DNA from 3 places in the Rhizobium sp. GR12 genome. Region 1 is predicted to be linked to each of the others. Evidence: riboswitches for the same ligand, from Rfam matches in the RefSeq annotation. Region 1 holds a riboswitch; each other region holds the start of a gene.
What was found. Region 1 has a riboswitch for thiamine pyrophosphate ahead of thiB (thiamine ABC transporter substrate binding subunit). Riboswitches for the same ligand answer to the same signal wherever they lie in the genome.

Region 1 (6,924 bases):
TCTTGCCCGTGGCGCACGTTCGCTGGTGCTTGCCGGTGCGCTCGGTGGAGCGAGAAGCGACCATGCGCTGCAACACCTTCTTTATGCGGTGGCGCTTGCCGAACGCGGTCTGGAGGTTACGCTGACCTCCGGCGAAGAGGAGGCCCGTCCGCTGCTCACCGGTTCGCTTGATCTCGATCTGCCGGCCGGTTCGCTGTTTTCGGTTGCCGGGTTTACCGACCTTGCGGGGCTCGATATCGGCAATGTGCGCTATCCCCTCAGTGATTTCGCGCTTGCTTTCGGTTCGTCCCGCACTATTTCCAATGTCGCGAATGGCGGCCTTGTGCATTTCTCGCTGAAAAGCGGCAAAGCCATCGTGCTCGCCCGCCCTTATGATCTGACCGGAGCCTGACGCCTTGGCACCCCCAATTTTGAAACTCGATGACATCAAGCTGACCTTCGGCGTGACCCCGCTGCTCGACGGCGCCAATCTTCAGGTGGAACCGGGCGACCGTATCTGCCTCGTCGGGCGCAACGGCTCGGGCAAGTCGACCCTGATGAAGATCGCCGCCGGTCTGGTAGAGGCGCAGTCGGGTGAGGTTTTCCGTCACCCTTCCGCCACCATCCGTTACCTGGAACAGGCGCCGGATTTCGCCGATTACGACACGGTGCAGGCCTATGCAGAAGCGGGGCTCGGGCCTGGCGACGATGCCTATCGTGTTACCTATCTTCTCGAGCATCTCGGTTTGACGGGGCAGGAGCATCCGGACAGTCTTTCCGGCGGTGAAGCGCGGCGTGCGGCCCTTGCCCGCGTCATGGCGCCCGAACCCGATATTCTGATGCTGGACGAGCCGACCAACCATCTGGACCTGCCCACCATCGAATGGCTTGAAGGCGAGTTGCAGCAGACGCGCAGCGCGCTGGTGCTGATTTCGCATGACCGGCGTTTTCTGGAGAAGGTCTCGACCTCGACCGTGTGGCTGGATCGCGGCCAGTCCCGCCGTCTCAACCGCGGTTTTGCGCATTTCGAGGAATGGCGCGACAAGGTGCTGGAAGAGGAAGAGCTGGAGCAGCATAAGCTCGGCAAGGCCATCGAGCGCGAAGAACACTGGATGCGTTACGGCGTGACCGCGAGACGCAAGCGCAACATGCGCCGCGTGGGCGAGCTTCAGGCGATGCGCGCGGATTATCGCGGCCACAAAGGACCGCAGGGCAGCGTGCAGGCGACGGCTGCGGAGGTGCGGGAATCCGGCAAGCTGGTCATCGAGGCAGACGCCATCACCAAGTCTTACGGCGAGCGCGTGATCATCGCACCGTTTTCGCTGCGGGTGCATCGCGGCGATTGCATCGGTCTTGTCGGGCCGAATGGTGCCGGCAAGACCACGCTTTTGAAGATGCTGACCGGCCAGCTTCAGCCCGATAGCGGCACGGTGAAGCTCGGCACCAATCTGGAGATCGCGACGCTTGACCAGAAGCGTGAGGATCTCAATCCAAACGATACGCTCGCTCATTATCTGACCGACGGGCGGGGCGACAATCTGCTGGTCAATGGCGAGCTGAAACATGTGACGGGTTACATGAAGGACTTCCTGTTCCAGCCGGAACAGGCCCGCACGCCAATCCGCAACCTCTCCGGTGGAGAGCGTGCCCGTCTTATTCTGGCGCGTATTCTGGCAAGGCCGACCAACCTTTTGATCCTCGACGAGCCGACCAACGATCTCGACATCGAAACGCTCGATCTTTTGCAGGAAATCGTCGCGGGTTTTTCCGGCACGGTCATCCTCGTCAGCCACGACCGCGATTTTCTCGACCGTACCGTCACCTCCACCATCGCGCCTACCAATCCGGACCAACCAGACGGACGCTGGATCGAATATGCCGGCGGTTATTCGGATATGATGGCGCAGCGCAAGGGTGCTGCGGAAGAGAAACGCAAAGCCGAGAAGCAGGAAAAGGCAAAGGCCGCACCTTCGGCTTCCGCGTCGCAGGACCCTTCAAAGGCCAAGGGCAAGCTTTCCTTCAAGCAGAAATTCGCGCTCGAAAATCTTCCGAAGGAGATGGAAAAGACGCAAGGCGAGATCGCCAAGCGTGAGGAGCGCATGGCCGATCCCAATCTGTTCACCAGAGATCCGGCTACCTTCAACATGCTGGCGAAGGAAATGACGAAGCTGCGCGAAAAGCTCGAGACCATGGAAGAAGAATGGCTGGAGCTGGAGATGCTGCGCGAGGAAATTGAAGGCTGACGGCGGTTGCGATTTCTTGACTGGGGCCTCATCCGCCTTTGACAGGGAGATGGAATTGCCGTTTTCTGTGCCGGTTCGGAGGAGTTCAGAAAATGCGCATGATCTTCGTCAATCTGCCCGTCAAGAATATCGAGACATCCAGAAGCTTCTTCACGGCTCTCGGTTTCAGCTTCAATCCGGAATATTCGGACGACCGCACGCTCTGCATGATCGTTGAGGAGAACATCTTCGTGATGCTTCTTCAGGAAGAGCGTTTTCGCGATTTCATCAATGGCGATATCGCCGACGCGACGCACAGCACCGAGGTCCTGACCTGTCTCACTGCGGCAAGCCGCGAGGAAATCGACCGGATGATCGAAACGGCGCTGGCCTCCGGTGGCAGCGGCTGGAAACCCGTGCAGGATCATGGCTTCATGTATGCTGGCAGTTTTCAGGATCCCGACGGTCACGTCTGGGAACTGGTGCATATGGCAGCGCAGAGCTGACGACAGCCATCTTGCCAATCTGAGGCGGCGCGATTACATCTCGTTTTGATCTAACGGGGTGTCTTTTGTATATTCATGCGAAAGGCTGAGAGGCTTGCCAACCCGAAGAACCTGATCCGGTTCATACCGGCGGAGGGATTAGACGGCTTCAAGGCAAGCGGCTATTTCCCTTTTTGTTTTTTGAGGAGATACCCGTGCGCCGTCGTCTTTTCCTGAATTCCCTCATTGCCGCTTCGCTGTTTCTGCCCGGTCTTGCCGTTGCGCAGGACAGACAGGAACTGACCGTCTACACCTATGAAAGCTTCGTTTCCGAGTGGGGTCCCGGCCCCAAGGTGAAGCAGGACTTTGAGAAGGTGTGCGATTGTACGGTCAACTTCGTTGGTGTGGCGGACGGTGTGGCGCTGCTCAACCGTCTGAAGCTTGAAGGGACGGGGTCCAAGGCGGATGTCGTGGTGGGTCTCGATACCAATCTGGTAGCAGAAGCGAAGCAGACCGGTCTTTTCGATATCAGCGGTATCGATGCATCGGCGGCCAAGGTGCCCGGCAATTATAAGGACGATGTTTTCGTACCCTATGATTACGGTCATTTCGCCGTCATCTATGATACGCAGACGGTGAAGAACCCGCCGACCAGCCTGAAGGACCTCGTGGAAGGCGACCCCTCGCAGAAAATCGCCATTCAGGACCCGCGCACTTCCACGCCGGGCCTTGGCCTGCTGCTGTGGGTGAAATCCGTTTACGGCGACAAGGCCCCGGAAGCCTGGGCGAAGCTCAGGAAGCGCATTCTCACCGTCACGCCGGGCTGGTCTGAATCCTATGGTCTCTTTACCAAGGGTGAGGTACCGATGGTGCTCTCCTACACCACGTCGCCCGCCTATCACATGGTCGCGGAAAAGACGGATCGCTATCAGGCCGCAGCTTTTTCCGAAGGGCACTACATCCAGATCGAGGTGTCCGGCCTTCTCAAAAACGCGCCGCATAAGGAGCTTGCGAAACAGTTCCTCGCTTTCACCCTGTCATCAGGTTTTCAGGATGCCATTCCGGAAAACAACTGGATGATGCCGGTTGCGGCGACGTCGAAGCCCTTGCCGGAGGCGTTTTCCAAACTCGTCGTGCCGCAGAAGACCTTTCTGATGGACCCGGAGGAGGTGGCGATGAACCGCAAGGCATGGATCGATGAATGGCTTGCGGCCATGAGCATGAATTGAGCAAGAGGCACACTCGCGCATGATGCTGCGTCGCGATTACAGGTGGTCGATCATTGCTGGAACGGCGGCGTTTGCCGCCGTTTTCCTGTTCATGGCGCTCGCCGTCGCGGCCCTCCTGTCTTTCGATGCCGGTGCATCCACTGCTGGAATCATGGATGCCTATACGCTGCGCATCCTGCGCTTCACGCTTTATCAGGCAACGCTCTCCACCGTTCTTTCCGTCGCTCTTGGCCTGCCGGTGGCGCTGGCGCTTTCCCGTCGACAGGATTTTCCGGGACGGATATGGATCATCAGGTTGATGGCGGTGCCGATGGGGCTGCCGGTCATCGTCGGCGCCTTCGGCATCATCGCCATCTGGGGCAGGCAGGGTGTTTTGAATACGGCCCTCGTTTCTGCCGGTGCAGATGAGCCTTTCAATATTTATGGCCTTTCCGGCATTCTCATCGCGCATGTGTTTTTCAATCTGCCGCTTGCGGTTCGGCTGATGCTGGCAGGCCTTGAGCGCATTCCGGGTGAATATTGGCGGATGGCGGCAAGTCTCGGCATGGGGCCGGTTTCGGTTTTCCGTTTCATCGAATGGCCGGCCGTCTCGCGGCTCGTTCCGGGCATTGCCGGGCTTGTCTTCATGCTGTGCGCCACCAGCTTCACGCTCGTACTTCTGCTTGGCGGCGGTCCGGCGGCGACGACGCTGGAGGTGGCGATCTATCAGGCTTTGCGGTTCGATTTCGATCCGCAGCGGGCTATCGCGCTTTCTGTTTTGCAAATTGCCCTCACCGCAATCCTGCTCGGCCTTCTCGCCTTTTTGCCGTCGCCCGAAGCAGAAATCGCCACGCTTGGTCGTCCTCTTCGCCGTTTCGACGGCAAAGGTGTTGGCGCCCGTCTCTGGGATGGGACGGCAATCGTTCTGGCGGTTCTGCTGATCGGCCTGCCGCTTGTCGCCATAACCGTCTCGGGCTTGAGTGCCGATCTGCCGCGCCTTTTGTCCGCGCCGATCTTCTTGCGCGCAGCGGCCACCAGTCTTGCAATCGCCGCGCTCTCCGCAATCCTCGTCGTGCTCACTTGCATGGCCATCATCGCTGCGCGACAGGCCGTGGGTTCAAGGCGGCACGCGGCTCAGCCCTTGCGTTTTCTCTCCGCCACGCTCGGGGCGGGGTCGTCGCTGGTGCTGCTGGTGCCACCCGTCGTGCTGGGAAGCGGGTGGTTCCTGTTGTTGCGGCCATTCGGTGATGTCAGTTTTTATGCCCCCGTCCTCGTGGCGCTGATCAATATGCTGATGGCGCTGCCGCTTGCGATGCGGGTGCTGGAGCCGGCCCTCGCCAGCCATTTTTTGCGCACTGGCCGGCTATCCGCCAGTTTCGGGCTTCAGGGCTGGACGCGGCTGCGGTTTGCCGATCTGCCGGTTCTGCGGCGGCCTTTGCTCATGGCGTTTTCCTTCGCCATGGCGCTGTCGCTCGGTGACCTAGGGGCGGTTGCCCTGTTCGGATCGGAAAGTTTCGTCACCTTGCCATGGCTGGTTTATAGCAATATGGGCAGCTACCGCACCAATGATGCCGCCGGATATGCGTTCATCCTTGGTGTCGTCTGTCTGCTGCTTGCCGCAGGCGGTGTCTCACGGCAGTCGCAACCGGCAGGGGCGCAATCAGCAAGGGCGAGCATATGACAGGCGGCGATTTTGCAGTGGAGCTGGACAAGGTCAGGCTGAGGCTCGGAACGCAGGATTTCGATCTTGATTGTGCATTCCCGCAGGGCAAAATAACTGCCGTCGTCGGCGCATCCGGTTCGGGAAAATCGACGCTCCTCAATCTCATCGCGGGTTTCGAAATACCCGATTCCGGTCGCGTGCTGATCGGTGGGCAAGACATGAAGGCGCTCGACCCTTCCGAAAGACCGGTATCATCGATCTTTCAGGATAATAACCTTTTCGCCCATCTTGATATCTTTACCAATATCGCGCTTGGCGTCAGCGCCGGGTTGAAATTGCGGGCGGAAGACCGTCAAAGGATCGAGATGGCGCTAACACGCGTGGGTCTGTCGGGTTTCGATAAACGTTTGCCCGGCACGCTTTCCGGCGGGGAAAGACAAAGGGCGGCGCTGGCACGCGCGTTGGTCCGAAAAAAACCGGTCATGCTGCTTGATGAGCCTTTCGCCGCGCTCGATCCGGGGCTGCGGGCGGGCATGACGTCCCTGCTTCTCGACTTGCATGCCGAAACAAAAAACACGGTGGTTATTGTCACGCACCATCCCGACGACATAAGAAAGCTGGCGCAACGGGTGGTTTTTCTTGATCGCGGTCGGGTCGTCTACAGTGGCGCGACCGCAGATTTCTTCGCCACACAAAATGTGAAGGCGGTGGACAGTTTTCTGAACGGCTGATCGCCTTATTTTCGACGCGCGCCGCTGGCAATCGCTTTAGATGACTTCAATGGCGCTAATTTGCACTTGCTAGTTTCAAGTTGTTGCCCGAGAAAAGACGAGAATTATTGCGTTCTTCAGGAATATTCCGGACTTGATGGATCGTTTTTACCGTTTCGACATTCATGGCTCGTTGGGGCGAATCTGTTATTCTGGTCTGCAATTAACGGATGATCAGGAACGTTAGGGGCAGGCATACAGAATGAGAAATAGCATGACTGCACAGTGGAGGCTCTTCTCCCGTTCAGGTCTTCGCCGTTCGGGCAGGGCGATTGCAGCCTGTTCCGTGCTGGCTGCATCCGCTGTGCTTCTGTCATCGTGCCAGTCTCTTTTCAGCCCTGCCTACCAGTCCACGTTGCGCCCATCGGACAATCCACAGACCGTGGAAGAGGTGCAGAAGAACGATCCCCGTGCCCAGATGGGCGCGCGCGAGCACCCCCGCATCGTGGCGAGTTATGGCGGTGAATATCGGGACGCCAAAACGGAACGGCTTGTCGCCCGCATCGCCGGTGCGCTGACGGCCGTGTCGGAAAATCCGCAGCAATCCTATCGCATTACCATTCTGAACTCGCCGGCCATCAACGCCTTTGCGTTGCC
Region 2 (6,924 bases), on a different contig from region 1:
AGTTCGATTGCGGCGTGGTGGATTTCACCAATCCGGCGGCGGCGGACTGGTTTGCCGAAGAGATCATCGGCAAGAACATGCTGGATTTCGGCCTTTCCGGCTGGATGGCCGATTTCGGCGAATATCTGCCGATCGACATCACTTTGTCGAATGGCATCGACGCCAAACTGATGCACAATGCCTGGCCGACACTCTGGGCCGAAGTCAACGCAAAAGCCGTGGAAAGCCGCGGTAAAACCGGCGAGGCGCTGTTCTTCATGCGGGCGGGCTTTACCGGCGTGCAGGCCCATTGCCCGCTCCTATGGGGCGGCGACCAGTCGGTGGATTTTTCCCGCCATGACGGCCTCGTCTCCGTCATCTGCGGTGCGCTGTCTTCCGGCCTTTTGGGCAACGCCTATCACCACTCCGATATCGGCGGTTATACCAGCCTGTTCGGCAATGTCAGAACGCCGGAACTCATCATGCGCTGGGCGGAAATGGCCGCCTTTACTCCAGTCATGCGCACGCATGAGGGCAACCGCCCGCGCGACAATCTCCAGATCGACCAGGACGAGACGGTGCTTGGTCATTTCGCCCGCATGACGGCGATCTATGTCGCGCTCGCCCCCTATCTGAAATCGCTCTCCACCGAGGCGGCCGAAACGGGCCTGCCGGTGCAGCGCCCGCTTTTCCTTCACTACGAAAACGACCGGCAAACCTATGCCATTCAGGACAGCTACCTCTATGGTTCGGACATGCTCGTCGCGCCCGTCTGGAAGGCAGGGGAAACGCAACGTACGCTCTATCTTCCGAGCAATAGTGAATGGCTGCATCTGTGGAGCGGTGCGCGACACCTTGGCGGACGCGAAGTCACCGTTGATGCTCCAATAGGTGAACCGGCTGTGTTTTATCGTGCCGGCACGCCCTTTGCTGTGCAATTTGAACGGCTTCGCAGGATCGGCTGAATCGTCACATGTTGCGGCGTTCGGGAGATGATTCAATCGCCGGCCAAGCCGCCATCAGCCTGTCAGGCGTGGTGATGTGATGGCTTTCTTGAACAGGACCGTCATCGCGTCGCTGATGCCCTGAGAGGGGCTGACCTCGAAAAACAGGCCGGGGGAAGCGCAGCTCTGCATGCGCGAACCGATTTCCGACTGAAAGGGCAAAATCCAGCTATTGTACCAGTCATTCGTCGGCAGCGGCAGATAGGTGGTATAGAGCACTGCGATACGAAAGCCTTTCTCCTTCAGCTTCGTACAGGATCTGACGTCGATCGGCTCCTGACAGCGCCCGCTCGTCAATTTTTTCGTGCAGGAGGAAGGCTTGTAGCTATCGCCCACACCATCCGAAACGAAAAAAATCACCTTTTCCGGGTTCGCCGAGCTGGCGCCCGTGCCCGAGGTGCCGACCTTGTCGCCGATCTGGGCCAATGCCCGATCGAAGTCGGTCTGCTGGTCGTTATTGTATCCCTGATAGGGAATGGACATCAGGTCGATTTCGCCCGCTTTTTTCTTCGCGGTCTCCAGATCCGAAGTCAGCGGAACAACCTCAAGCAGCTTCGTGTCTTCCGCCCGCTCCCCGAAGGTGTAGACAGCCATGCGATATTGATTGCTGCTTTTGCGCGTGGATTTCGCCGTGTCCATTAGGCTGGCGGTTGCTTTGGCAACCACGTCGATGCGTGTGGTGACCCCAAGGCTCTTTGCCCTAAAATAGTAGCTGCTCGCGTCTGCCACACCATTTTTCACGATATGACAGGCAAAGGCGCATCGATCGCTTGTATTCGCAACCAGCTTGGCGACATCCAGGGGTGTGGCGCCCACTCCCATGGAGGGCGTATTATCCAGCAGAAGATAGAAATCGCTGAAGGTTTCCGTTTCGTATTTGGCTGTGGCCGTACCGCCAACCGAGACAAAATCCTTTCCCAGAAGCCCGGACAGCGTCGTGTTGACGGACGCCCTGAAGCTCACGGATGACTCGACCACATTGCCGTGCTTGATGACCGATACATCGACAGACGTAAGGCTGTAGTCTGCATTTCCCCGCTGGTTGTCATCGAAGAACGCCCGGGCCTCTTCATTGCCGACGGGAATGATACCATCCCCGGACATCTTCTTTGCCGCCTGAATACTTGCGGACGTATCTGCAACAGCCGCCAACGCCGCGGAATCCGCGGCCTGCTGCAAATCGGCTTTGGCCGACATGCCCCGCGAGATATCGAGAGCCACACCGGCAGCACCGCACAGGGGCACCAAGAGCAACGCGGTAAGAATACCAAAATTTCCCGATTTTTCTTGCCAGAAGTTTTTCAAACTCGCCCCCACCCATTCAGGAAGCGGAAGCTAATACAGCGGAATTGAAAAGCGGTTTCAATAGATAACTAATTTTTGATAAACTTATATAAAAGATAACTAATATATTCGCGACGAACCGGCCCGCCTCCGCATTGAAGTTCAAAGTTGACATTACTTCAAAACCCTCCTAGCAAATCAGTCTCTTCCGAGGGGAGCACTGCACAGTGCTGAGATGGCGATGAGCCGGACCCTTGAACCTGATCCGGGTCATGCCGGCGTAGGAACGGAAACTGTCGCGCTAGTCAGCTGCTGCCCTTTCTCTTCTCCGCTTTGCCCGGGTCTCCGTGATAGTCACAGCTGGAGACCGAACGATGATGCTGAAACATCCTTCCCTTCGTAAACGGTGCGGTTGCGTCTGAGGTCCGGCCCATGCGTCCCTCCCACGCGCTGAACGGCGTCTTGCTTCTGCTCATTCTCTGGCAGACAGGGACATGGCTGTTTGCGCCGCCCCGCTATATCCTGCCCTCGCCCGCCGATGTTGCCGCCGCATTTCTACGCCAGCCGGCCTTCCTGTTCGGACAGGCCATGGTGACATCAGCTGAAATGGTCGTCGGGCTTGTGGCAGGCATCGTCGCCGGTCTTCTCGTTGCCTTCACGATCGCGGCAATCCCGCGTCTCGGCCGCCTCGTCTGGCCCATGGTTCTCGTGTTGCAGGCGTTTCCGGTCTTCGTGCTGGCCCCTATCCTCGTCCTCTGGTTCGGCTTCGGCATGGCCTCGAAAGTGGTCATGACGGCGATCATCATCTTCTTTCCCGTCGCCTCCGCCTTCACTGATGGTCTCAACCGCACGGATCGCGCCATCCTCGACGCCGCCTCGCTGACAGAGGCGAGCCACTGGCAGATCCTCACCCGACTGCGTGCGCCGCTGGCGCTCCCCTCGCTCATTTCCGGGCTTCGGGTGGCAGCGCCGCTCGCCCCGCTTGGCGCCGTCATCGGCGAATGGGTGGGCGCGTCGGCCGGGCTCGGTTTCGTCATGATCCAGTCCAATGCCCGCATGCAGACCGACACGATGTTTGCCGCCATGGCCATTCTTGCCGTCATGGCGGTGCTGCTGCGGCTTATCGTCGATCGGGCGACAGCCAATCTGGCCCCATGGGCCGAAGAAACAGAACATTTCATTCCTTTCAAATATTTGCGGAGGCTTTCAGCACCATGAAACGAACTCTTCTTTCCCTCGTCGTCGCGGCAGCAAGCGTGCTTGCGCCCGTGCAATCTCAGGCGGCCGACAAGCTTACCGTGTTGCTGGAATGGTTCGTGAACCCGGATCACGCGCCGATGGTGATCGCGAAAGAACGCGGCCTGTTTGCAGATGCGGGGCTGGAGGTTGAGCTGGTTCCACCCGCAGACCCATCCGCCGTGCCGCGCCTCGTCTCGGCAAAACAGGCCGATATCGGCGTCCACTACCAGCCGAACCTTTATCTCGATCACGAAGCCGGGCTGCCGCTCGTCCGTTTCGGCACGCTGGTCGAAACCCCTCTCAATACCGTCACCGTTCTGGCTGACGGACCGATCAAGAGCCTGAAGGACCTGAAGGGCAAAAAGGTCGGTTTCTCCGTGTCCGGTTTCGAGGATGCGATGCTGAAGCGCATGCTGGAAAAGGACGGGCTGACGAAAGACGATGTGGAACTCGTCAACGTCAACTTCTCGCTCTCGCCTTCCCTGATCGCGGGCAAGGTGGATGCCACACTTGGCGGTTTCCGCAATTTCGAACTGACGCAGATGAAGCTCGAGGGTCACGAGGGCCGCTCCTTCTTCCCGGAGGAGCATGGCGTGCCTGCCTATGACGAGCTGATCTTCGTCACCCACCGTGATCTCGCCAAAGACAATCGCCTGCCGCGTTTCCTCTCCGCCGTCGAGCAGGCCGCGATCTTCATCACCAACCACCCGCAGGAGGCGTGGCAGCTTTTCATCAAGGCCTATCCGAACCTTGACGATGCGCTGAACAAACAGGCCTTTTTCGACACGCTGCCGCGTTTCGCCAAGCGCCCGGCCGCACTGGACCGCGCCCGCTACACCCGCTTCGGCGAATTCATGCGGGACATGCAGCTGATCAAGCAGGCACCGGCGGCGGAAGACATCGCCGTGGAGCTGCAATAATCATGGCGAATAATTTTCCGACAGCGGCAAAGGCCGCAGAGATCTTGGAAAGAGTAAGGCAGACACGCCCGCGCGTGCATTGCCTGATGAACACCGTGGTGCAGAAATTCACCGCCGACGGTATCACCGTCGTCGGCGGCATTCCCTCGATGACCACCTCGCTCGAGGAAATCGGCGCTTTCGTCACGAAAGCCGATGCGCTGACGATCAATCTTGGCACACTCGATGCCGAACGGCGCAAAGTCATACGGTTTGCCGCCGAGATCGCCCGCGCGGCGGGCAAGCCGTGGATTCTGGATCCCGTGCATTGCGATTATTCTCCCTCGCGGCTGGCATTTGCGCGTGAACTGATCGCATTTCGACCCACCATCGTGCGCGGCAACAGCGCCGAAATGAGCCTGATCGGTGATGTTCCGAACGCGGTCAGGATTGAGACCGGGCCGGTCGATCACCTGCGCGATGCCACCCGTGACATCAGGATCGTCAATGGCCACTCGTGGATGGCAAAAGTGACCGGCACAGGTTGCCTTTCGGGCGGTGTCATCGCCGCTTTCATGGCGGTGGAAAAAGATGCGCTGACGGCTGCCGCCTCCGCCCTCGCCATCACGGGTGTCGCAGCCGAACTGGCCGCAATGCACGCAAAAGGCCCCGGCACATTCGAACCGGCGTTTCTGGACGCGCTTTCCGAAATTTCCGGCGAAGACATCATAAACCATGCGAGGATCGAGCATGAACAAGGTTGATTACCGCCTCAACGCGCTGGTCGATGCCAGCCTCGGCGATGTCGCGCCCTTGGCCGAGCTTGCTCTGGCGGCCGCGCTCAATGGCGCGACCATCCTGCAATATCGCGACAAACACGCTTCAACTCGGGAGATGATCGAAAACGCCCGCGCCATTCATGAGGCCATTGCCGGTACCGGCGTGCCGTTGGTCATCAATGACCGGGTGGATGTCGCGCTCGCCTCCGGAGCGGACGGGGTGCATCTCGGCGCTGATGATATGGATGCCGAAACCGCCAGACGCATCCTCGGCGAAAAGGCGATTATCGGCCTCACCGTCAAGAACAGGGCCGATGCCGAACGGGTGGCGGCAATGCCCGCCGATTACGCCTGCATCGGCGGCGTGTTCGAGACCGTATCCAAGGTCAACCCCGACAAGCCGGTCGGTATCGACGGTTTTACGCTACTGCGTGATCTTTTGCGGGAGTGGCGGCCGGAAATGCCGGTGGGCGCCATCGCTGGCATCGATCTTGCGCGCGTGCCATCCGTCATCACCGCCGGCGCAGACGGCGTCGCGGTCATTTCCGCCATCTTCCGCGCAGGCGATATTGCCAGCGCAACCAAGGACTTCCGCGCTGCAATCGACACTGCGCTGAAAGCGAGGCAGCCATGACAGCCATTGCATTAACCATTGCCGGCTCCGATAGCGGCGGCGGTGCTGGCATTCAGGCCGACATCAAAACCTTCTCGGCGCTCGGCGCCTATGCCGCAAGCGTCATCACCGCCATCACCGCCCAGAACACCAAAGGCGTAACGGCGGTGGAGGATATTTCCGTTGCCACCATCGTCGCGCAGATGGACGCGGTTTTTTCCGATCTCGCCATCAATGCGGTGAAGATCGGCATGGTCTCGCGGATCGAAACCATTGCCGCCATCGCCACACGGCTTAGGCAGCAACCGCAGCCGGTGGTGCTCGACCCGGTTATGGTAGCGACCTCCGGCGACCGGTTGCTGCACGAGGACGCCATCGAGACGTTACGGCGCGACCTGCTGCCGCTCGCCGCCATCGTGACGCCGAACCTGCCCGAGGCGGCACTTCTGACCGGTGCGCCAGTCGCGACGACGGAAAAAGACATCGCCCACCAGGCCGAGATGATCCTGATGGCGGGCGCAAAAGCCGTGCTCATCAAGGGCGGCCATGGCGACGGGCCGCAAAGCACGGATTATCTCTTCGCCGACGGTACCATGCAGGCGCTTTCCGCGCCAAGGGTGGACACGAAAAACGACCATGGGACCGGCTGCACGCTGGCGGCGGCGATTACCGCCTATCTCGCTATGGGGCATGACTTGGCGGAGGCGGTGGGTCTTGCGAAGGAGTATCTGAATGGGGCGCTGGAAGCTGGTCGGGGGCTTTCGGTTGGGCAGGGTCGGGGGCCGGTGCATCATTTTTATCGGTGGTGGGGGTGAAGGGCCTGGGCGGGCACAGAGTATGCGGCCACCCCCCTCTGTCCTGCCGGACAGCTCCCCCTCAAGGGGGGAGATCGGATGAGGCTTCTGCCTCAGTCCCGAGTAGTCCCCTCAATGTGAGATACGTCGCTTATTGAATAAGGAGTATTCCGCTTGTCGATCTCCCACCTTGAGGGGGAGATGTCCGGCAGGACAGAGGGGGGTAAGCCCCACACTCCACGCTCTATCATCACTTCACCTTCGCCGTCGCCAACACATTCCGGATCGCAAAACTCGAATGAATCCGCGAAACCCCCGGCAGCTTCGACAATA
Region 3 (6,924 bases), 160 kb from region 1:
ATGTAACGATCCAGCTCGCGGATCAGCTCGAAAAACTGGCCGCCCTTCTTGCCGCCCGCCGTTTCCCGGCGCAGCGAAATCGTCAGAATATCCGTATTGCTGGCCCGCACCGCATCGGCAAGCACGGCGGGAGACGGATAACGCGCCGTACCCAGCAGAAGGCGGGACGAAACCTCACGGCCATAAAGCGTCAGCATGGCCTCAACCTCCCTGCATCGGGGAGAGGATTTCGACCCGGTCGAACGCCTTCAATTGATAATCGGCGCGCGCTTCCGAATGCACCAGATCACCATTGACCGCCGTCGCCAGCCAGTCGCCCTCGTAATCGAGGCTGGCGAGCAGGCCCGCCAGTGTCTCGGTGACGAGATCAAGCTCGTCGCCATTCACCAGAAGTTTCATGATCCTGCTCCTTTCCAGAGAGATTTTGGCAGACGATTTCAGCCGCCTGCCGCGCCATAGCCGGCGACAGCAGGAAGCCGTGCCGGTACGCGCCGTTGATGAAGACGTTTCGACCCTCTTGCGTGATTTTCGGCAGATTGTCGGGATAGGCCGGGCGCACGCCCGTTCCGGTTTCGATGATTTCAGCTTCCGCGAAGGCCGGATGCACGGCATAGGCGGCATTCAGAAACTCCATCATCGAGCGGGCGGAAATGGCCCCCGCATCCTCCGTCTCGATCATCGTCGCACCCACCATGAAACGGCCGGGCTCGCGCGGCACGATGTAAAGCGGAATACGCGGATGCAGCAGCCGGACGGGGCGAGACAGGGAAACCTCTGACGTGGCGAGGTAAAGCATTTCTCCCCGCACGCCGCGGAGGTTGGGCACCACACCCACCGCCGCAGGGCCAGTGCAATCCACCACCCGGTCGAAAGGCTGTTCATCCACCGGGACGCCCATATGAAACCGCACACCCATGCCGCAAAGCCGCTCACGCAGCGACTTCAGCGCAAGGCGCGGATCGAGATGCCCCTCGCCCGCAAAATACAGCCCGGAGCGAAACCGCCCGGCAAGATCGGGCTCCAGAGCGGCGATTTCGCACTCATCCACCCAACGGTATCCACTGGTTCTGGATGCGAAACGTGAAAGCTCCGCTCGGTCACGGGCAGGCGCGACAACCAGCGTGCCGTTTCGGACGACAAGGCCGGGTGTCGCTTCGTCCCACCAGTCGAGCGCCGTCTGACCCAGCGTCAAAACCGGCTCTTCCGCGCTTTCACGCTCACACCAGGGCGCCAGCATGCCGCCGGCATAAAAGGATGCGCCGCGCGAGGCTTCGGCATTGCGCTCCGAAACCTCCACAGTCACGCCGCTGCGCGCCAGTTCGAAGGCCGCCGTCAAACCGGCGACCCCCGTTCCCTTGACAAGAACACGCATGCTACTGGCCGTCTGCCGGGGCCGCGAGCGGCATATAAAGCTCGCCACCTTCCTTGAAGCGCGCGGCCATGGCCTCCAGCCCCTCCTTCTGCGCCTCGGCGCGGATATCGTGGGAAATCCGCATCGAGCAGAATTTCGGCCCGCACATGGAGCAGAAATGCGCGACCTTGTGCGCCTCCTTCGGCAGGGTCTCGTCATGGAAGGAGCGCGCCGTCTCTGGATCCAGCGACAGGTTGAACTGGTCCTCCCAACGGAACTCGAAGCGAGCGCGTGACAGCGCATCGTCACGCACCTGTGCGGCGGGATGACCCTTGGCGAGATCGGCCGCATGGGCGGCAATCTTGTAGGTGATGACACCCACCTTCACATCGTTACGATCAGGCAGGCCGAGATGTTCCTTCGGCGTGACGTAGCAGAGCATCGCCGTGCCGAACCAGCCGATCATCGCGGCACCAATGCCGGAGGTGATATGGTCGTAACCCGGCGCGATATCCGTTGTCAGCGGCCCGAGCGTATAGAAGGGCGCCTCGCCGCAGGTCTTCAACTGCTTGTCCATATTCTCCTTGATCTTGTGCATCGGCACGTGGCCGGGGCCTTCGATCATGACTTGGCAGTCTTTTGCCCAGGCAATTTGCGTCAATTCTCCCAAGGTTTCCAATTCCGCAAATTGCGCCGCGTCATTGGCATCGGCAATAGAGCCGGGCCGCAGACCGTCGCCCAGCGAGAAGGAAACGTCATAGGCCCGGCAGATGTCGCAAATCTCCTCGAAATGCTCATAGAGGAAGCTTTCGCGGTGATGATGCAGACACCACTTCGCCATGATCGAACCGCCGCGCGAGACGATGCCGGTGACGCGGTTGACGGTGAGCGGGATGTAATGCAGCCGCACGCCGGCGTGGATGGTGAAATAATCGACGCCCTGCTCCGCCTGTTCGATCAGCGTATCGCGGAACACTTCCCAGTTCAGATCCTCGGCAATGCCGTTGACCTTCTCCAGTGCCTGGTAAAGCGGCACCGTGCCGATCGGCACCGGTGAATTGCGGATGATCCATTCGCGGATATTGTGGATGTTGCGCCCGGTCGAAAGGTCCATGACTGTGTCGGCGCCCCAGCGGATCGCCCAGACCATCTTCTCCACCTCTTCCGCCATGGAGGAGGTGACTGCGGAATTGCCGATATTGGCGTTGATCTTCACCAGGAAATTGCGGCCGATGATCATCGGCTCCAGTTCCGGGTGATTGATGTTGGCGGGGATGATGGCGCGGCCCGATGCGACTTCCTGACGGACGAATTCCGCCGTCACATAGTCGGGAATCTGCGCACCGAAACTCTCGCCATCGCGGATCAGCGTCTCTTTCGCCGCCTCACGCCCGAGATTTTCCCGGATGGCGATGAATTCCATTTCCGGCGTGACGATACCCGCCCGCGCATAGGCAAGCTGGGTCACGGCCTTGCCCGCCGTGGCCTTGAGTGGCTGGTGGCGCACGGAAAATTCGGGCGTCAGGCGCTCGCCGGTCGCAAAGCCGTTATCCTCCGGCTTGACGTGTCGCCCGTCGTAAGCCGCGACATCGCCGCGCGCCACAACCCATGTATGGCGCAGGCGCGGCAGGCCTTTTTCGATCAGAACGTCATGCATGGGATCGGTATAGAGGCCCGACGAATCATAGACCGTCACCGGTGGTTCGCCCGCCGTCGGGTGGACGGCGATTTCGCGCATCGGCACGCGAATATGCGGATGCAATATTCCGGGCTTGTGAATTTTCGTGGAGGCGGGATGCGGCCCGGTTGTGACAGTAAGCGGGATATTCTTGGCAACGATATTCATCATGAGGCTCCAAAGTTTGACAGTGGAGACCCAGTTCGAGCCGGAATGATGGAAAATACCGACGTGTCGACAAGCGCCCGTAACACGCAATCCGACCCTCGGTCTTTGCACCGTCCCTACGCCAGTATGAACTGGATCAGGTTCAACGGGTCACTGCGCATAAAAGCAGAATCTCAGCCCCTTGACGGGACACCCCTGGTGAATGGCCACAGCAAAAAACACCGCCCGACATTTGTCAAGAGCGCCCATGAACTCTTGGCAAAGATGCGCGGATGGCGCATGCTGCCGTTAGTTGTAATTAACCTAATGGTTTAGGCGAATATTATCGTTTGCAACGTAACGATAAGCATAGACCATCCTGATGTGAAATTCGTGGGAGATACGTCGGAATGAATGCGACTATTCGTGAAATACTGGCAAAATTCGGCCAGCTTCCACCCCCTGTCGATACGATTGCAAATGAAGCGGATCTTTATGCGGCAGGCCTTTCTTCCTTTGCTTCGGTGCAATTGATGCTGGGTATCGAGGAAGCTTTCGATATCGAATTCCCGGACAACCTCTTGAACCGTAAGTCCTTTGCAAGCATCAAGGCCATTGAAGACACCGTTAAGCTCATTCTGGATGGTAAAGAGGCAGCCTGATGAATGTGACCGTAGCGCCGCAGGATGAAACGCTGTCCGCGCGCGCAGGCCGTGTCGCGGCTATTGCCGCCAAACACACGGATGAGGTGGATGTTACCGGCCGCTTTCCTGGGGAAGCCGTCAACGCACTGAAACAGGAACGTTTGCTGGGTATCCAAGTCCCGTCCTCCCTTGGCGGCGAAGGCGCATCCATACAGCAAATCGCCGATATCTGCGCCCGGCTTGGCCAGGCCTGTTCGGCAACGGCAATGATTTTCGCCATGCACCACATCAAGGCCTCCAGCCTTGTGGAACATGGCGAGGCGAGCGCATGGCATGCGGGTTTCATGAGCCGCATCGCCAACGAACAGCTTCTGCTCGGCTCGGCCACCACCGAAGGCGGTATCGGCGGCAATCTGCGCAACTCCATCTGCGCGATCGAAGTCGAAGGCGATTTCTGTCGGCTGGAAAAGGACGCTACCGTCATTTCCTATGGCAGCAATGCGGATGCCATTCTCATCACCTCGCGCGCTCACAAGGATGCCGCGCCCGCCGATCAGGTGATGACCGTATTCCTGAAAAATCAATACACGCTCGAAAAAACCCATGTCTGGGACACGCTCGGCATGCGTGGCACCTGTTCGGACGGCTTCCTGTTCCGCGGCGAGGCGCCGGCGGCGCAAATCTTCCCCAAACCATTTGCGGAAATCGCGGCGCAATCCATGCTTGCAAGCTCCCATCTCCTGTGGAGCGCCGTCTGGTACGGCATCGCGTCCGACGCCGTGCTGCGCGCCCAGTCCTTCGTGAGAACAGCGGCACGCAAGTCGCCCGGCGTCGCTCCACCCGGCGCGATCCGACTTGCGGAAGTTTCCACCAAGTTGCAGGTGGTCAAATCCAACATCATCGCCGGCATCAAGGCTTACGAGGACACCAAGAGCGATCCGGACAAGCTGATGTCCATGGCGTTTGCGGTCGCCATGAACAATGTGAAGATCTGCTCTTCGGAAACCATTCTGGAGATTATCGACCATGCCATGCTGATCTGCGGCATCATGGGTTACAAGAACGGTACGCCCTATAGCCTTGGCAGGCACCTTCGCGACGCGCATTCCGCTCGCCTGATGATTTCCAACGATCGCATTCTCGGCAATTCCGCCAATCTCCTGCTGGTTCACAGGCAGGACACCAGCCTTTTGGGATAACACCATGGACATGCAAACATCGTTTCTCGATCGACTGTTCGAAGAAGGCCTGCTGATTGAAACCGGTGTGGATGGTCTTTATGGGCGCAGCGGCCAGTTCGAGGACGTCATCGCCGCATTCGAACGGCTGATCGACCGCACGGGCGGCGCTGACGGCGCCGAAGCGATCCGTTTTCCGCCGGGCATCAACCGTGCCTATTTCGAAAAGAGCGGTTACATGAAAAGCTTCCCGCAACTGGCGGGTACGGTCCACTCATTCTGCGGCTGCGAACTCGATCATGTGAGTCTGTTGAAATCCATGGATGAGGGCGAGGACTGGACCAAGGACCAGAAAGCCACCGACATCGTGCTGACGCCGGCGGCCTGTTACCCGCTTTACCCGACGATTGCCAAACGCGGCGCCCTGCCCGCCGGCGGCGGGCTTTACGATATCCAGTCCTATTGTTTCCGCCATGAACCCTCCAAGGACCCGGCGCGCCAGCAGCTTTTCCGCATGCGCGAATATGTGCGCATGGGCACGGAAGCCGACGTCACCGAATTCCGACAGACATGGATGGACCGCGGCGTGGCGATGATGGAAGCAGTAGGCCTCGAGGTGACGATCGATGTGGCCAACGATCCCTTCTTCGGCCGCGCCGGCAAGATGCTGGCCAACAATCAGCGCGATCAGAATCTGAAGTTCGAGTTGCTGATCCCCGTTACCTCCGCCACCAATCCGACGGCCTGCATGAGTTTCAATTACCATCAGGACGCCTTCGGCCAGAAATGGGACCTGAACCTGGACAATGGCGACGTGGCGCACACCGCCTGCGTCGGCTTCGGCCTTGAGCGCATTGCGCTGGCGCTCTTTGCGCATCACGGTCTGGATGTGAAAAAATGGCCTGCTAAGGCTGTGAAAACGCTCTGGGGCTGACCATTCATGCGGCAGATTTTTCCGGGCCTCGATCCCAAAAACTATGTGCAGCATCCGCTTCATTCGTCCGACAGAATGTGGCCGGAGACCAATTGCTACATCGATTTGTGGATCGAGGTACTCGCCTCGAAAGGGTTGCCGCCGGAAGCCATGTTCGGTTTCACCCTGACGCAGGATTTTGAGGGCGACCAGTTCACCTTCTTCAAGGTGCCGCTGGAAGATCTCGAAGCGCTCTATGGCGTTCGCGCCACGGAGCTTGCGATCTTCGACCGGGTGGAAAACCACATCGAGGCCCAGCTGGAACGCGGCCGTATCTGCCTGATCGAGATGGACAGCTTCCATATGCCCGATACCCATGGGGTGGGCTACCAGAAGGAACATGGCAAGACCACCATCGCCATCAACCGGCTTGATCTGACAAACCGGGAACTCGACTACTTCCACAATGCCGGCTTCTTCCATTTGTCGGGTGAAGACTTTGACGGCCTGTTCCAGCATCATCTGGCGGAAACCGATCCGCCCTTCCTGCCCTATACGGAATTTGCGAAATTCGCAGACGGCAATCCTTCACAGGCGCATATCCGCAAGACGGCCGAACGGCTGCTGAAGTTTCATTTTTCGAGGCGGCCGTCCGCCAACCCGGTCAGGGCTTTTGCAGCCGTATTTCCGGCCCAGGTGGAAAAGGTCGCCGACAGGCCCTTCGGCTTTTTCCATAAATATGCCTTCAACACGCTGCGCCAACTGGGCGCCAATTTCGAGCTGGCGGCAAGCCACCTCGAATGGCTGGACAAAGACGGTTTTTCTGAAGCCAGGGACCACGCGCTGCGCATATCCGAAGTCGCCAAGACCGTGCAGTTTCAGCTTGCCCGCGCCGTCACGCGCCGCAAGTTCGATACGCTCGCCTCCGTGCTCGATCCGGCTGCGGAAGCATGGGATGGCGTGATGGACGCCCTTGCGGCAAAATTGTCGAACGCCAGCGAGGCCGCGTGAGG

Region 2: it holds a riboswitch for thiamine pyrophosphate, as region 1 does, so the genes downstream of both, QSK43_RS15440 (ABC transporter permease) here and thiB (thiamine ABC transporter substrate binding subunit) in region 1, are expected to answer to the same signal.
Region 3: it holds a riboswitch for thiamine pyrophosphate, as region 1 does, so the genes downstream of both, thiC (phosphomethylpyrimidine synthase ThiC) here and thiB (thiamine ABC transporter substrate binding subunit) in region 1, are expected to answer to the same signal.

Annotation. Positions count from the first base shown of each region.
Region 1 covers NZ_JASXTH010000006.1:176,718-183,641, reverse strand. The annotation lists gene QSK43_RS12495 (thiamine diphosphokinase) at 1-391, shown strand, start outside; gene QSK43_RS12490 (ABC-F family ATP-binding cassette domain-containing protein) at 396-2,222, shown strand; gene QSK43_RS12485 (VOC family protein) at 2,315-2,707, shown strand; TPP riboswitch at 2,752-2,862, shown strand; gene thiB (thiamine ABC transporter substrate binding subunit) at 2,902-3,915, shown strand; gene thiP (thiamine/thiamine pyrophosphate ABC transporter permease ThiP) at 3,935-5,575, shown strand; gene QSK43_RS12470 (thiamine ABC transporter ATP-binding protein) at 5,572-6,288, shown strand; gene QSK43_RS12465 (M48 family metalloprotease) at 6,542-6,924, shown strand, end outside.
Region 2 covers NZ_JASXTH010000008.1:107,736-114,659, forward strand. The annotation lists gene QSK43_RS15430 (alpha-glucosidase) at 1-944, shown strand, start outside; gene QSK43_RS15435 (pilus assembly protein TadG-related protein) at 999-2,288, opposite strand; TPP riboswitch at 2,469-2,571, shown strand; gene QSK43_RS15440 (ABC transporter permease) at 2,700-3,485, shown strand; gene QSK43_RS15445 (ABC transporter substrate-binding protein) at 3,482-4,426, shown strand; gene QSK43_RS15450 (hydroxyethylthiazole kinase) at 4,429-5,169, shown strand; gene thiE (thiamine phosphate synthase) at 5,156-5,818, shown strand; gene thiD (bifunctional hydroxymethylpyrimidine kinase/phosphomethylpyrimidine kinase) at 5,815-6,612, shown strand; gene QSK43_RS15465 (Lrp/AsnC family transcriptional regulator) at 6,842-6,924, opposite strand, start outside.
Region 3 covers NZ_JASXTH010000006.1:19,378-26,301, forward strand. The annotation lists gene QSK43_RS11760 (thiazole synthase) at 1-197, opposite strand, end outside; gene thiS (sulfur carrier protein ThiS) at 202-399, opposite strand; gene thiO (glycine oxidase ThiO) at 368-1,372, opposite strand; gene thiC (phosphomethylpyrimidine synthase ThiC) at 1,374-3,197, opposite strand; TPP riboswitch at 3,293-3,404, opposite strand; gene QSK43_RS11780 (acyl carrier protein) at 3,587-3,838, shown strand; gene QSK43_RS11785 (acyl-CoA dehydrogenase family protein) at 3,838-5,019, shown strand; gene QSK43_RS11790 (amino acid--[acyl-carrier-protein] ligase) at 5,024-5,932, shown strand; gene QSK43_RS11795 (DUF1839 family protein) at 5,939-6,922, shown strand; gene QSK43_RS11800 (glycoside hydrolase family 2 protein) at 6,919-6,924, shown strand, end outside.